3 regions of the Flexivirga sp. genome follow, and region 3 is predicted to be linked to each of the others. Evidence: predicted binding sites of a transcription regulator. Region 3 holds the regulator's gene; each other region holds the start of a gene.

Region 1 (4,935 bases), on a different contig from region 3:
GGCCCGATTCAGCTCTCCGGACTCGGGCGCATGCGTCCAGGTCGTGACCCACGACGCAACTGCGCCGGAGGACTCCGTCATGACCATCAAGGTCGACGACGTCGATGCGGCGTACCACGCGGCACAGCGACGCGGCTACGAGATCGTGCACCCGCTGACCGATGAACCGTGGGGCATTCGCCGGTTCTTCGTCCGAAGCCCTGATGGGCACGTGATCAACGTCGCTTCGCACCGCGCCTGAGGTCGTCGCTCTGAAATGGATCCCGCACACTCCATAGTGTCGGCACCTGACAATCAGGATTCACCAGTGAACGAGCCCGCATGCCGACTCACCATTCCGGGGCGATGCCGCGCTACTGCGGATTCCGCCAGCACGCCTACGACCGATTGTTGGTCTCCTATGACCACTGCGGCGATCGGTGGACCCCGCGTTCGGCGGCCACTCGACTCAGTACTTGACCGTGGTGGTCGGCAGCTTCAGAGCTGGCTGCCAGGAGGATCGCTTGCATCACATCGATCGTCATATAGTCGCCGTCTTGCTGGAGGACCTGTGAACGGGACGGCGGCGCGTTATCGTCGACGAATGCCAGCGACTCCCACCGGAAGCTGGTCCGAGGCCGGTGTCGACACCCCGGGCGTCGAAGTGGTTGTCGCGCATTCAGAACGCGTGACGCTGCGCGTCGGCGACGTATTTCTGAAGATCGACACGGACTCTGCGCGCCTCGACCGAGAGATCGAGGTCATGGCCGAGGCGCCGGTCCCCATCCCCGCGGTCCTGTGGCGCAAGCCATCGGTCCTTGCCCTCACGCAGCTTTCTGGCGCGGCGCTCGCCGTACTCGGAAAACCCTCGACGGCATCCTCGTCGGCATGGGTTGCCGCTGGTGCCACCATCCGCACGCTCCACGGCGCGCCACTGCCGCCGTGGCCAAGCAGCCAGTGCCAGCAGCAGCCCGTCCGCAACAATCGTGGCACCGTCGGATTTCCGCCACTGCTGGACCCCGAATGTGAATGGCTCGTGTCGAACGATGTCGTGTCCGCCGATGTCGTCAGACGCAACCGCCAGATCGCACGCGCGGCCCTGCGCCCCTGGACACCGGTGTTCATCCACGGCGACCTACATGCCGATCACGTATTTGTCGACGGTGGCGAGGTGAGCGGCGTCGTGGACTGGTCGGAGGGCGGCCATGGCGATGCGATGTATGACCTCGCCACCCTGACACGCGGACACGAGGAGCACCTGGGCGACGTCATGACCGGCTATGGCGGCGAGGTCGAGACGGACGTGATCCGCGCGTACCTGGTCGCTGCGAAGTCTGATGGAGATCAGATGGCTGGTCGAACACGGTCACGGCGAGCCGGCGATGTTGCCACAGGTCGCGCTGCTCAACTTCCTGGCCGCCCGCACATAAGTGCGCGGCAAACCGTCACGTTGCCCTGCTGATGACGCCACAGGTGAACCACCTCATGTACGACGCGTCTCCATGACGTGCGCCATCCGTCGGAGATGCACCAGGCACCGCTCATGCGGCAGGGCGGTCCGCCGGTGCCAGATTGCTCATCCGGCCGGGGGTCAGGTCCCAGGCCACGCCGTCGGCGGTGACGACCGCGAGGTATCCCTTGGCGTGGACCACGCCGTGATGCCGCGTGCACAACAGGGTCCCGTTACCGACGGCGGTGGTGCCGCCGGCCCACCAGGGAATGATGTGGTGTGCCTCGCACCACCCCGGCGGCCGGTCGCAGCCAGGGAACGTGCAGTGCTTGTCCCGCACGATGATCGCCGTGCGCACCGCTCCGGTGAACAGCCGCACTTCCCGACCGACATCCAGTGGCTGACCGTTGCCACCGAGAACCACCGGGATGATGTCTGCGGCACAGGCCAGCTGCCGCGCGGTGGCGGCGTCGAGCACCTGTCCGGTCGCGGTCACACCGAAGCCCTGTCTGCCGAGTCGACGCAGCAGGTTGTCCAGACCCATCGTCACGATCACCTTCGCCGTGGACCGCATCGCTTCCGGGTCGGCGCACCGTGCGGCCGCCCCGAGCAACTCCATCAGCGCATCGGCTCGTCGTTTGCCCGGGGTGCGCTCATCGCGGAGGGCGGCACCGGTCCGCGGGTCCTTACCCGGCCGGGGAGCGGACAACGCGGTGATCGCCTCGAACATCTGCGCGGCGTGCGCGGGTGACAGGACTGCGATCATCTCCCTCAACCCGCTGGGCAGCTCACGCCAGGACAGTGACTCCGCGCGTTGCGCCCTCTCCTCCACGTCCGGCAGCTGCTCGTCCCCGAACTCGGCGATGATCCGCTTGGTCAAGCCACGCAGATCGGCCCGGGTGCTGCCCGCCCGGGTCAGCTGCAGGTAGTAACCGAGCACCTGCTCCCGCCGGGCGTCCGGCAGGGCGACCATCGCCTTGGGCACCTCGGCCAGCACCGTCACCAGCATCGAGACGCTCAACTGGCCGGCCACGAACACTGCCCGCAAGGTCGCATTCTCCGGCCGGTTGATGGACTCCGCGGCCACCGTCAACCGGCTCGCCTCGGCCGGCTCCAAGAACGCTGCCCGATCGGTCAGCCACTGCCGTGCCCCACCGCTGTCCGAGGCGTGGACCACCCCGCGTTGCACTGCGTCCGCCAGTGCCAGCACCAGGGAACGCTCCGCGCACTCCCGAACGTGCAGCAACACCTGCGCGGCGTCCGCCAGGTCATCATCGGACAATTGACCGCACGCGTCGCCCAGGTCACGCAGCCGGCCGCCCGAGCCACGCAGCGCCTCCAGCGCCGCTGCTCCTACGCCCGGGCCCACGGCGGTGCCGGCCCCCGCCGGCACTCCTGCCAAGACCCCACCGGCATCCGGCACGGCATACGCCGACAGATCCACCGGGTCCGGCAACCCGCCGAACCCGGGACCATCCGACGCGGCCTCCCGATTTGCTCCCATGCTTTATCATACGTTTGTTCGATGTCTTGCGCAAGGGTCACGCACCGCAAAAGTGCCGAATATTCCAGTCCTGCAGCGGCTTTCGGCGTCGCAACCGACGAGCTGACTTCACCCGCCGGTGATCAGTTCGCGCCGGTCTTGATCTCGTAGGAGGGGTTGAAGATCGTGGGGGTGCCCTTGAGGTAGGTCACCCGGCCGGTGACCTTCAGGTAGGTGCCCGGCTCGATGCCGGCGATCCTGCGCCGGCCGAGCCAGACCAGGTTCATGGTGCGGCTGCCGTCGTCCAGGTCGACGACCATGGCAGGCACCGAGTCAGCACGCGGGCGGAGGCTGACGCTGCGGACGGTGCCGCAACAAGATGCGATGGACCGGTCGGCGGCGTCACAGATCGGGGTGGCGCCCAGCCTGCGGGTGCTCTCCTGCAGATCGTCGTTTTCCAGCGAGTCATCCGACTTGGTCAGCCGATCCGCGACCTTGCCCCACGAGGTCTTCCAGCTCATCTCAACGGACCTCGGTGATCTCCGGGCCGCGTTCGAACGGCTTGAAGTCGTCGGCGGTGTCGGACCGGTCACCGGTCTGATCCGGCGTGGCGTCGGGGTCCTGTGCTGCCGCGGCCTCGGCCTGCTCCTGCACGTCCTGCGGGATCTGCAGCGGCAGCATCTCGCGCGGCGCACGCGGCTCGCTGCCGCGCGTCACCACGGTCCGGCGCAGGAACTCGACCAGCTGGTCACCGGCGGCCTCGTCGATCGCGGCGTTGCCGGACAGCACGGCCCGCAGGAACCAGCGGGGGCCGTCCACGCCCACGAAACGGGCGGGCGCGTAGGTGGTGCGGCCGTCCGGCCCCTGCGTGGGCATCCGGGTGTGCAGCTCGATCCCGAGCGGGCCGAGCTTCTCCTCGGCCGTGCCACCACCGGCGAGCAGATTGTCGGCGATCTCGTCGCGAATGTCGTCCCACACGCCGCGGCTCTTGGGAGCGGCGAACGCCTGCAACTGGCACGCCGCGCCGTCGACCACAGCGGTGATGCCGGTGATCTCCTGCCCGGCGTCGTCGACGTCCAGCCGCAGCTCCATGCCGGCCACCGGGACGATCGCAACGGCACCGAAGTCGAGGTGTCCGTCGAGCTCCTTGATTTCGGAACGGTCGAACGGACCGTGGGACCGGTCGAGGTCGTGCGGACGAGGCAGTCGGGTGCGCGTGTCCTCGTGATCGCCGGCCGCGTCGGGGTCGGCCGCGTCGGCCTCGTCGGCCTCGGCGTCAGCGGGGACGGTCGCCTCCTCGACGTCCGCATCGACACCGTGCTCGGCGTCCTGCTCGGCGTCCTGCTCGGCGTCGATGTCCTGCTCGGCGTCGGTCGCGACGTCGGCCGGGTCGGCCTGCGTGTCCTTGGCCTTGCGCCGGAAGAGTGCCACTGCGCTCGCGCCCCTTTGTGGTGGTTGCTATCGGATGAATGAGGTCGGTGGTGAAGAGGTCGTGCTGGGAAGACGGTCAGCGGTCGCCGGAGCGACCGTGGTCATCTTTCCCAGTGTCGCCCCAGACGGACCGCCGACGCGAATCGACGGTCCGGAGCGTATGGCGGCAGGGCCGACTCGTGGCTCGCGTCGTCCCTGCCGTCGACTGCCGCATGTGTCAGGCCGCGCACTCCGTGCAGACCGGCAGTCCGCCGACCTCCTTGGCCAACTGACTGCGGTGATGCACCAGGAAGCACTTGGAGCAGGTGAACTCGTCGTTCTGTCGCGGGATGACCTGGACCGAGAGCTCTTCGCCCGACAGATCCGCCCCGGGAAGTTCGAAGCCTTCGGCCTGCTCCGTCTCGTCGACGTCGACATTCGCGGTGCTCTTGTCGTTGCGACGTGCCTTCAACTCCTCGATCGAGTCGTTGTCGATGTCGTCGTCGGTCTTGCGTGGAGCGTCGTAATCTGTTGCCATTGCGTGTTTTTCCCGTCTCCTCGTCGCCCAGCCCGCACGCATGGGCGGAAATTTCGGTGTCCTTGCGCGCAATAA
Region 2 (4,935 bases), on a different contig from region 3:
GACGAAGACGCCCACCGCTACGGCGATCACGACCGGCACGAAGACGCCGGAGATGCGGTCGGCGAGCCGCTGCACGGCGGCCTTGCCGGTCTGCGCATCCTCGACCAGCCGGGCCATCTGTGCCAGCTGGGTGTCCGCGCCGACGCGGGTGGCACGCACAACCAGGCGGCCGGAGGCGTTCACCGTCGCACCGACGACCGCGTCGCCGGGGGAGACGTCGACCGGGACGGATTCGCCGGTCAGCATCGACGCGTCCACCGCCGAGCGGCCCTCCTCGACCACGCCGTCGGTGGCGATCTTCTCGCCGGGACGGACCACGAAGCGGTCGTCAACGACCAACTGGGACACCGGGATCCGGTGTTCGGTGCCGTCGCGCAGCACGGCGACGTCGCGTGCGCCGAGGTCGAGCAGCGCTCGCAGGGCCGCACCGGCGTTGCGCTTGGACCGATGCTCCAGATAGCGGCCCAGCAGGATGAAGGTGATGACGCCGGCTGCTGCCTCGAAGTAGATGTTCGACGTGCCGTCGCTGCGTGCGATGGTCAGCTCGAATGGGTGGCGCATCCCCGGCATACCCGCGTCGCCCCAGAAGAGGGCGTAGACCGACCAGGCGAATGCCGCTGTCGTGCCGAGTGATACGAGGGTGTCCATGGTGGCGGCGCCGTGCCGCAGGTTGGTCCAGGTCGCCCGGTGGAAGGGCAACGCACCCCATACGACCACCGGGGCGGCCAGCGTCAGCGACAGCCACTGCCAGTTGTCGAACTGCAGTGCCGGCACCATCGCCATCGCGATGACCGGCACGGACAGCAGCGCCGAGACGATCAGCCGGGTGCGCAGATCGCGCAGGGCCGCGGCTGCGGGGGAGTCGTCGGCTTCCTCCGATGCCGGGGCGTCGGCAGCGTCGGCGGTGTCGCGTGCGGCCGGCGGCTTCGGGAGCGTCGCGCCGTAGCCGGCCGCCTCGACCGTTGCGACCAGGTCGTCGGTGGTGACGCTGTCGGCATACGTGACCTTGGCCTTCTCGGTGGCGTAGTTGACCGTGGCGGTCACACCGTCGAGCTTGTTGAGCTTGCGTTCGATGCGGTTGGCGCACGATGCGCAGGTCATCCCGGTCAGCAGCAACTCGACATCGGTGCCGCCGATCGGCTCCGCCGTGCCTGGCGATGTCTTCGTCGCGCTCGTGCTGGCATCCGTGCTCATGAGCGCCTCCTTCGTCTCCATTGTCCTCGGCCCTCGCCGCGTGCGGACGATCTGCCCGGATATTGCACAACGGCATACCCCCTAGGGGTATTCCCGAGTGTAAACGGCGTTCGTATGGCGACCGCGGCCCGGATGGCTGCCTCGGTGCCCGGAAGCAGGGAACGTATCCATCTTCCTTGGGACGGTGATCGCGCACTGTGCCGAGCAACGTGCCCTTCTTTCATGTCGTGACGTAAAATTGTCGGTATCGAGGCTTCCCTCAAGAGTCGAACATAGGTATGATGTAAGCATGGAGCAGCCGGCGGAGAAAGCGCCCGAACAGGGCGGACTCTCGGCTGCGAACTCGACCGCCGCCGAGAAGCTCGACGCCGCGTTCGGGCTGCTGACGGCCGCATTCCAGGACTCGCGGACCGACGCCCTCGGCCTGACCAAGGACGACCTGATCGACCAGGTCGTGCTCGCGCAACGCGTGCTCAACACCGTGTGGGCGCTGCAGTCCGCCCGTCTCGCCCAGGCCGGGGCGATCGAGGACACGTGCACGCCGGACTCGCGGGACCTGCGCGGGTCCCCCGACCCGCAGGTCCGCCACTCCATCGGGTCCTTCCAGGCCGAATTCATCGGCGCCGACATCGGTCCTCGACCGGGCTGGACCACCGGCCACGCCCGCGCCAGAGTCCAGGAATCCACCGACGCGATCACCCGCACGCCCAGGTTGTTCGGCCGGGTCGGCACCGGTGACCTCGAACCCGCCAAGCTCGCCGCCGTGCACCGCGCCCTCGGCCGCGTGTTCCGCGGGACTGCCGAGGACGGCGCACCTGCCACCCTCGACGGGTCGCGCACCGTCGAAGCTGCGTTGCTGGGCGACGGGGACGATGCTGATGCACCGGGCACCACTGATGCGCAGGCTGCTGCGGTCGAGCAGGCCGGCGTGGACCTGCTGGCGAGGCAGTCCGCCCGTCAGGTGCAACATCGCACCGCCCGCATCCTGTCGTCGGTGGACCCGGTGGCTGCCGACCGTGTCGCCGCCGCGCGCCGCCGTGACCGGGTCGGCGTGTTCGCGCATCCGGACGAAGAACCCGGCTTGTCGCACCTGCACGCGATCGTCCCCGCCGCAGTGGCCGCGAAGGTCATGACCGCGGTCGACCGGCACGCGCGCGATCTGCACGCCGACACCACAACCGACAAGACGCTGGCCGAGTGCCGCGCCGACGCCCTGGCCGACCTGGTCCTGGCGAACGCCACCGTCACCACCCACCTGGTCGTCCAGATCCCGGTCCACACCGGCTCCCGGCCGCCGTTCAACGGTGAGTCCGGGCGTTCCGGCGCGTTCGCGCACCCCGTCACCGGGCTGACCGGCTTCACCTCCGGGTGTCCCGCCCCGAGCCCGGCGTCGTCCGCCGGCCCGGTGGTGAAGTCACAGGACACCATTGACCGCGAATTCAACGATCTGCTCAAACGGCTCTACCCGCCCGACCTCGGCGGTTGCGCGGACTGGGAGCTCGACGACCCGAGCGACTCCGCGGGCCGATGGCGACCACCCGACGACATCCGACCGGCCGACATTCCACCGAATGCCACCGAACCGGTCGATTCCCAACCGGTCGATGCCCAACCGGTCGATGGCGCGCGAGAGCCCCGGGCCACGGCGGCGCGGCTCGGTGACGCGACGGTGCCCGGCATCGGTGTCATCCCGGCGTCCGTGATCGAGGCGATGTCGCGTTCGTTGGGGACGACCCTGACCCGTGCGCTGGTCGACGCCGGCACCGGGACCACGCTCGAGACCTGCGAGACGCGTTACCGGCCGAGCGCACGACTGCAGCACTTCGTCCGGACGCGGGACGGGCACTGCCGCTTCCCCGGCTGCACGCGCGCGGCGCGGTGGTGCGACATCGACCACGTCGATGCCTGGCCGCGGGGCCCGACCTCGGCTGCCAACCTGCAATGCCTCTGCCGGCACCACCACCGCACCAAGCAGGCCCATGGCTGGTCCGTCGTCATGACGCCGCTGGGCGTCTGCACCTGGACCAGCCCGACCGGCCGCACCTACGTCACCACACCCGGCGAGTAGGCGCCCGATCCGTCGCCCGCGGCGACACAGATGAACAGGACAGTGGGCTCGGTGGCGGTCATGCGCCGTTCGGCGCGGTATGGCGATCGGTGCTGAAGCGAGACCGCAGGGTCAGTGCGACGTACACCAGGCCGACCAGGGCCGGCACCTCGATGAGCGGTCCGACGACTCCGGCCAGGGCCTGCCCGGAGGTGACGCCGAAGGTGGCGACCGCCACGGCGATGGCCAGTTCGAAGTTGTTGCCCGCAGCAGTGAACGCCAGCGTGGCAGTCCGGTCATAGGGCAGTCCGACGGCCTTGCCGAGCGCGAACCCACCGCCCCACATCACCGCGAAGTAGACCAGTAGCGGGACCGCGATCCGGGCGACGTCGAGCGGGTGATCAGTGATCTGATGGCCTTGCAGGGCGAAGAGGATCACGATCGTGAACAGCAACCCGTACAGCGCCCACGGGCCGATGCGGGGCAGGAACGTCTGCTCGTACCACGCCCGGCCCCTGGCGCGTTCGCCATACCGGCGGGTGAGGAACCCCGCGAGCAGCGGGACCCCGAGGAAGACCAGCACGGAGGCCGCGATGCGCCACGCGGACACGTTCAGGTGCTCCTGCTGCAGACCGAGCCAGCCGGGCAGCACGGACAGGTAGAACCAGCCGAGGGCCGCGAACGCGATCACCTGGAACAGTGAGTTGACGGCCACGAGCACGGCGGCTGCTTCCCGGTGCCCGCCGGCCAAGTCGTTCCAGATGATCACCATGGCGATGCAGCGGGCGAGGCCGACGATGATCAGCCCGGTCCGGTATGGCGGCAGGTCGGGCAGGAACACCCAGGCGAGAGTGAACATCAGCAGCGGGCCGACCACCCAATTCAGCACCAGCGAGGTGGCCAGCATGCGCCTGTCGCCGGTGACGACGTCCAGCCGGTCGTAACGAACCCTGGCCAGCCCGGGATACAACATGACCCGCCGGCCGCGCGCGACCGGCAACGACACTCCCTGCACGGCGACCGCGCTCAGCGCGGTGTCCAGACGGGGTACGGCTCGGCCGAGCAGCAGCCCGGCCACCATGGCGGCGCCGATCCAGACCGGTAGGAACCGGTCGAGGGCGGACAGCCGCGTCAGCAGCTGCGCGTCAGCCGTGTCGGGCTCGGCAGTGTGCACGTCGGTCACGGTCTCATGCCCCGGCGGACGGCTTGACGGCGCGGATCAACGCGGAGTGCATGCCGTCGGCGGCCTGATGGGTGAACATCACCTCGGCGCCGATGAACCCAGCTGCCGCCAGGCCGTCCAGGTATTCACCGCGGGACAGCGCGCCGGCGATGCACCCGACATACGAGCCGCGCTCGGCCCGGTCGGCCGGGGTGAGGTGGTCCTCGGCGACGACGTCGGAGATCCCGATCCGCCCGCCCGGGACCAGGACGCGGAACATTTCGGTCAGCACGGCCGGCTTGTCGGTCGACAGGTTGATCACGCAGTTGGAGATCACCACGTCCACCGCGCCGTCGGGCAGCGGCACGTCCTCGATGGTGCCCTTGAGGAACTCCACATTGGTGGCACCGGCCTTGGCCTTGTTGGCGTTGGCCAGGTCGAGCATCTCGTCGGTCATGTCGACGCCGTAGGCGTACCCGGTGGATCCGACCCGGCGCGCGGACAGCAGCACGTCGATGCCTCCGCCGGAACC
Region 3 (4,935 bases):
CGTTGATGGTGTCGTCGTACTGCAGGCCCGGGTCGGCGCACTCCCAGGCGGCCTTGTTGATCTTGTCGAAGAGGCTGCGCGCGTCGATCTCCTCGATGACCTCACCGGTATTGCGGGCGCGCAGCCCGAACGAGGTGCCCTCCTCGACCGCGCGCATGAACTCGTCGGTGACCCTGACCGAGTTGTTGGCGTTCTGGTATTGGACCGAGGTGATGTCCTTGCCGCCGAGATCCATGTCGAAACCGGCGTCACGCAGCGCGCGGATCTTGTCCTCCTCGCGCGCCTTGGTCTCGACGAACTCCTCGATGTCGGGGTGGTCGACGTCCAGCACGACCATCTTCGCCGCGCGACGGGTGGCGCCGCCGGACTTGATGGTGCCTGCGGACGCGTCCCCACCGCGCATGAACGACACCGGCCCGGAGGCGGTGCCACCGGAGGACAGCAGCTCCTTGGAGGAGCGGATGCGGGAGAGGTTGAGGCCGGCACCGGAGCCCCCCTTGAAGATGAAGCCCTCTTCCTTGTACCAGTTGAGGATCGAGTCCATGGAGTCGTCGACCGAGAGGATGAAGCACGCTGACACCTGTTGCGGCGACTTGGTGCCCACGTTGAACCAGACCGGGGAGTTGAAGCTGAACACCTGGTGCAGCAGGGACCAGGTCAGCTCGTGCTCGAAGATCTCGGCGTCGTCGTCGGTCGCGAAGTAGCCGTGTTCCTTGCCGGCGCGCACATAGGTGAGCACGACCCGGTCGATGAGCTGCTTGAGGCTGCTCTCCCGCTGTGGCGTGCCGACCGCGCCACGGAAGTATTTGGTGGTGACGATGGTGGAGGCGTTGAGCGACCAGCTGTCGGGGAACTCCACACCGCGCTGCTCGAAGATCGTCTCGCCGGTCTTCCAGTTCTGCTGGACGACATCGCGCCGCTCCCAGGTGACCTCGTCATAGGGGTGCACCCCGGGCGTGGTGAAGATGCGCTCGACGGTCAGGCTCTTGCGCGCGCCGCTGCCGCGTCGCGCCTTCGAGCCCGCGTCTGCCGTGTCGGTCATGTCCAACTTCCTTTCCCGCCCGAAGGCGGTCGACTGTGCTGCGGGATGTGTTGTTGCCGTGTGGTGGTGTTGCCGTGGTGCTGCGGACTGACGTGGAACGTGCCTCAGTCGCCGGCGGGTTCGCGGCCCACGGCGTGATCGGGCTCCACGCCCGTCGCCGGACGTTCGGCACGCAGCAGCGCGATAGCGGCCTCGAAGTCCTCGAGGTCGTCGAAGGCCTGGTAGACCGAGGCGAAACGCAGATAGGCGACCTCGTCCAGGCTGCGCAGCGGGCCGAGGATCGCCAGACCCACGTCGTGCGCGTCGATCTCGGCCGCCCCCTGGGCGCGGATCGACTCCTCGACCTCCTGCGCGAGCAGCGCGAGTTGGTCCTCGCTGACCGGGCGGCCCTGGCATGCCTTGCGCACACCGACCAAAACCTTCTGGCGGCTGAACGGCTCGCTGGCACCCGAGCGCTTGACGACGGTGAGGCTCGCAGTCTCGGTCGTCGAGAAGCGCTTACCGCAGTCGGGACACTGCCGGCGACGCTTGATGCAGGTGCCGTCCTCGCTCGTGCGACTGTCGACGACGCGACTGTCGTCATGACGGCAGAACGGACAATGCACGGTCGACTCCTCTCCCGGGAACGCCGCCCACGATGCGCCGCCACGGACCCGCACCCTGTGGACGAAGCTGTGGGTGAACGGTGGACGATCTGGGGACAACGCGCTCTGGCATGTGGACTAGATGTGGACGAATCCCATCGGTGTAACTACTAGATATAGGGATCTTAGGCCGGTCCCACCACAAGTGCAAGAGCCGTCCGCCATGCCGCGAAACGCCCTGGTCAGCCGCCTGGAACCCGCGCGTCACGCCCCTCACCGGGGCGGCGCACGGACACCGCTGCAATCCCTCAGCGCGGCAACCGCAGCTGCTGTCCGGCCACCACCTGCAGGCCGTTGAGGTCGTTGGCCAGGGCCACCTTGGTGACCGCGTCGGCGACCGGCATCGACGGGTAGGCGCGGTGCGCCACCTCGGACAGCGTCTCGCCGTCGTGGACGGTGACGGTGTGCGTCACCGGCGCGGAGGTGGTGGCCCAGGCGCGGGCCGCCGCTCCCCCGCCCACCAGCATGACCACAGCGACGAGCGCCACCAGCAACCGGCGACCGCGGGCCGTCAACCGCAGCCCGCTTGCGCCATCCGCCGCGTCGACACGGACGCCGACCCGCTCGCCACCGCCGCTGGCCGCCGGGCCGGTCGGAACCACCCGCAGGTGCCGACGACGCCCACGGCCCTCGGGGACCTCGGGGGCCTCGGGGGCTCGATCGGCCGGCGGGTCGACCATGACGTCCCACGGTGCCACTGCACTCATCTCTTCCTCCTGAAACCTCGGCGCGACCGGATGCGCACCGTCCCTGCGACGGACCTGGCCCGAACAAGCGTGCGATCGGACACCTGTCGGATGTATAGCACGGACGTTCGACATCGTCGAGACACGCGTCGTACAGATGTTTGGAAACTGTGTCCGAAACCCATACGCTGTTTTCACGAAGCCAAGGCAAGCACCGAGCACCGACAGCCGGCGCCGATCCAGCTCCACATCCAGCACCCACTCACCGCACGGACCACGGTCCGCACGGACGCTCGCCGGCCGCTTCGAGCGAACTGTTCGCCGAGGAGGAGATGACAGCGATGGCACAGGTGCACGAACTTCCCGATCGCGCCGGAGAGAGCCTGACCACCAGGCAGCGCAAGGTGCTGCAGGTGATCCGCAATTCCGTGGACCGGCGCGGCTACCCGCCGAGCCTGCGCGAGATCGGGGACGCGGTCGGCCTGACCAGTCCCAGCTCGGTGGCGCACCAATTGACGATGTTGGAGCGCAAGGGTTACCTGCGCCGCGACCCCAACCGCCCCCGAGCCATGGAGGTCATCGACCCGGACGGCACCGACACCCGCGGCTACCGCGGCGGCTCGAGCGTACGCAGCGCCGAGGAGTCGGGCGTCGACGAGACCGGGCTGGGCGACGCACGACCCGAGGCGTCATACATCCCCGTCGTGGGGCGGATCGCTGCCGGCGGTCCGATCCTCGCCGAGGAGGTCGTGGAAGACGTCTTCCCGCTGCCCAAGCAGATCGTGGGCGAAGGTGACCTCTTCCTGTTGAAGGTCGTCGGCGACTCGATGGTCGATGCGGCGATCTGCGACGGCGACTGGGTCGTGGTGCGCCAGCAGCCCACGGCGACCAACGGCGACATCGTAGCGGCGATGCTCGACAACGAGGCGACGGTCAAGACGTTCAAGCGCACCCGGGGCAAGGTATGGCTGATGCCGCACAACGACGCCTACGACCCGATCGACGGTGACGATGCGACGATCCTGGGCAAGGTCACCGCGGTACTGCGCCGGGTCTAGACCACCCCACCACGTTTCTCCCCCGCTGCGTTCCTCCGCATACGTCGCGGCGGCCCCCGATCTTCGTGTGAGGGTCGGGCGTGGATCGGAACAGCTCAGCCGGTCAGCGCGGCGGCGAGCGCCGTCAACGTCTCACCCAGCGGCGCATCGACGCGCACCGACACCTCCTCGTCGGTCGCGCGCGTCCAGCCATGGGTGACCACGGCGACCGGGATGTGCTCCCGGACGGCGCGGCGGATGAATCGATAGCCCGACATCACGGCCAGGGACGAGCCGAGCACCAGGACCGCACGCGCCGCGTGGACCTGCGCGAAGCAATGCTCCACCAGAGGCTTGGGCACGGATTCGCCGAACATCACCACGTCGGGTTTCAGCAGGTCCGAACCGCAGACGACGCAATGCACCAGTCGGAATCCGCCGATCAGTGACTCGGCGATCGCCACGTCCCCATCGGGTCGCAACGGACCGTCCGCCGACCGGTCGAAGTCGGGGTTGGCCAACTGCAGCCAGGCGTCGACCGTCGAGCGTTCGTAGCGTTCGCCGCAGTGCATGCAGACCACGTGCGTCAGGCTGCCGTGCAACTCGACCACGTTCCGGGCACCGGCCGCCTGGTGCAGTCCGTCCACGTTCTGGGTGATCACCGGACCGACCAATCCGGCGTGTTGCAGCGCGGCCACGGCACGATGGCCGTCGTTGGGCTCGGCCGCCGCGAAACGCGGCCAGCCGACATACGAACGGGCCCAGTAACGCCGCCGCGCGGCGGGGCTGGCGAGCAGTTCCTGAGCCGTCATCGGCTGGAAACGGCGCTTGCCGTCAGCGCCCCGGTAATCGGGGATCCCCGAGTCGGTGGACAGCCCCGCGCCGGTCAGCGCCAGCACCCCACCGCCGGCGACCAACTCGGCCAGGGCTGTCAGGTCGGTTGTCAGATCGCGGGCCACCACAACGGCAAAGCTCTCACATCGGTTCAACTACCCGCGATCGCGGCACTCGTGGCAGCGGTGGTGGCAGCGATCAGGGCAGCGTTCGTGGCCGCCTGTGCACTCTTGATCGCCGCCGCCGCCGCGCCCGCGGTCCAGTCCTGCTCGCCCACCGCCTTGGCACGTCTGGTCAGCTCCCGCCCTGAGACGCCGAACTGCCGGGCGTCATACACCTTGGTCACCGCGTCGGCGGCGCCGAGGAGTGCGACCGTGGACCCGGTGTGCAGATCCGGCCGGGCGGTGCCGGCGAGGACGCGTCCGGCGGCGTCCAGCAGGGTCGCGCGAGCAGCCAGGTCGACGACCGGATGCTTCTCGGGGCGCAGGAACCCTCCCGGCTGGTGCCGGACCGCGCCGTCGGCGACCAGCCGGTGGTAGACGCGGTCGGCCATCCCCTTGGCCAGCGCGGGCAGCGCGCGTTCCGGTTTCTTGCCCGCCTTCTGCACGAACACGGCCAGCGCGTGATCGAGCAGGGGGTCGCCGCCGGGCCGGCCATCGATGACCACGAGCCGGCCGCCCTGCACCGCAACC

Evidence for each region. The regulator LexA, encoded in region 3, represses DNA repair genes until DNA is damaged. The targets are predictions, from matches to a motif close to TCGAACANNTGTTCGA.
Region 1: the regulator LexA is predicted to act here: its motif matches at 2,940-2,955, upstream of ACTHL4_RS06430 (DUF222 domain-containing protein).
Region 2: the regulator LexA is predicted to act here: its motif matches at 1,461-1,476, upstream of ACTHL4_RS02180 (HNH endonuclease signature motif containing protein).

Annotation. Positions count from the first base shown of each region.
Region 1 covers NZ_JBQCGS010000041.1:1,543-6,477, forward strand. The annotation lists gene ACTHL4_RS06420 (VOC family protein) at 1-241, shown strand, start outside; gene ACTHL4_RS06425 (aminoglycoside phosphotransferase family protein) at 584-1,441, shown strand; gene ACTHL4_RS06430 (DUF222 domain-containing protein) at 1,521-2,933, opposite strand; gene ACTHL4_RS06435 (OB-fold nucleic acid binding domain-containing protein) at 3,056-3,433, opposite strand; gene ACTHL4_RS06440 (DUF3710 domain-containing protein) at 3,435-4,343, opposite strand; gene ACTHL4_RS06445 (DUF4193 domain-containing protein) at 4,561-4,860, opposite strand.
Region 2 covers NZ_JBQCGS010000012.1:118,428-123,362, reverse strand. The annotation lists gene ACTHL4_RS02185 (heavy metal translocating P-type ATPase) at 1-1,194, opposite strand, end outside; gene ACTHL4_RS02180 (HNH endonuclease signature motif containing protein) at 1,484-3,262, shown strand; gene arsB (ACR3 family arsenite efflux transporter) at 3,321-4,322, opposite strand; gene arsM (arsenite methyltransferase) at 4,429-4,935, opposite strand, start outside.
Region 3 covers NZ_JBQCGS010000043.1:7,813-12,747, forward strand. The annotation lists gene ACTHL4_RS07160 (vitamin B12-dependent ribonucleotide reductase) at 1-1,042, opposite strand, end outside; gene nrdR (transcriptional regulator NrdR) at 1,147-1,647, opposite strand; gene ACTHL4_RS07170 (hypothetical protein) at 1,935-2,393, opposite strand; gene lexA (transcriptional repressor LexA) at 2,714-3,430, shown strand; gene ACTHL4_RS07180 (NAD-dependent protein deacetylase) at 3,526-4,371, opposite strand; gene ACTHL4_RS07185 (GOLPH3/VPS74 family protein) at 4,395-4,935, opposite strand, start outside.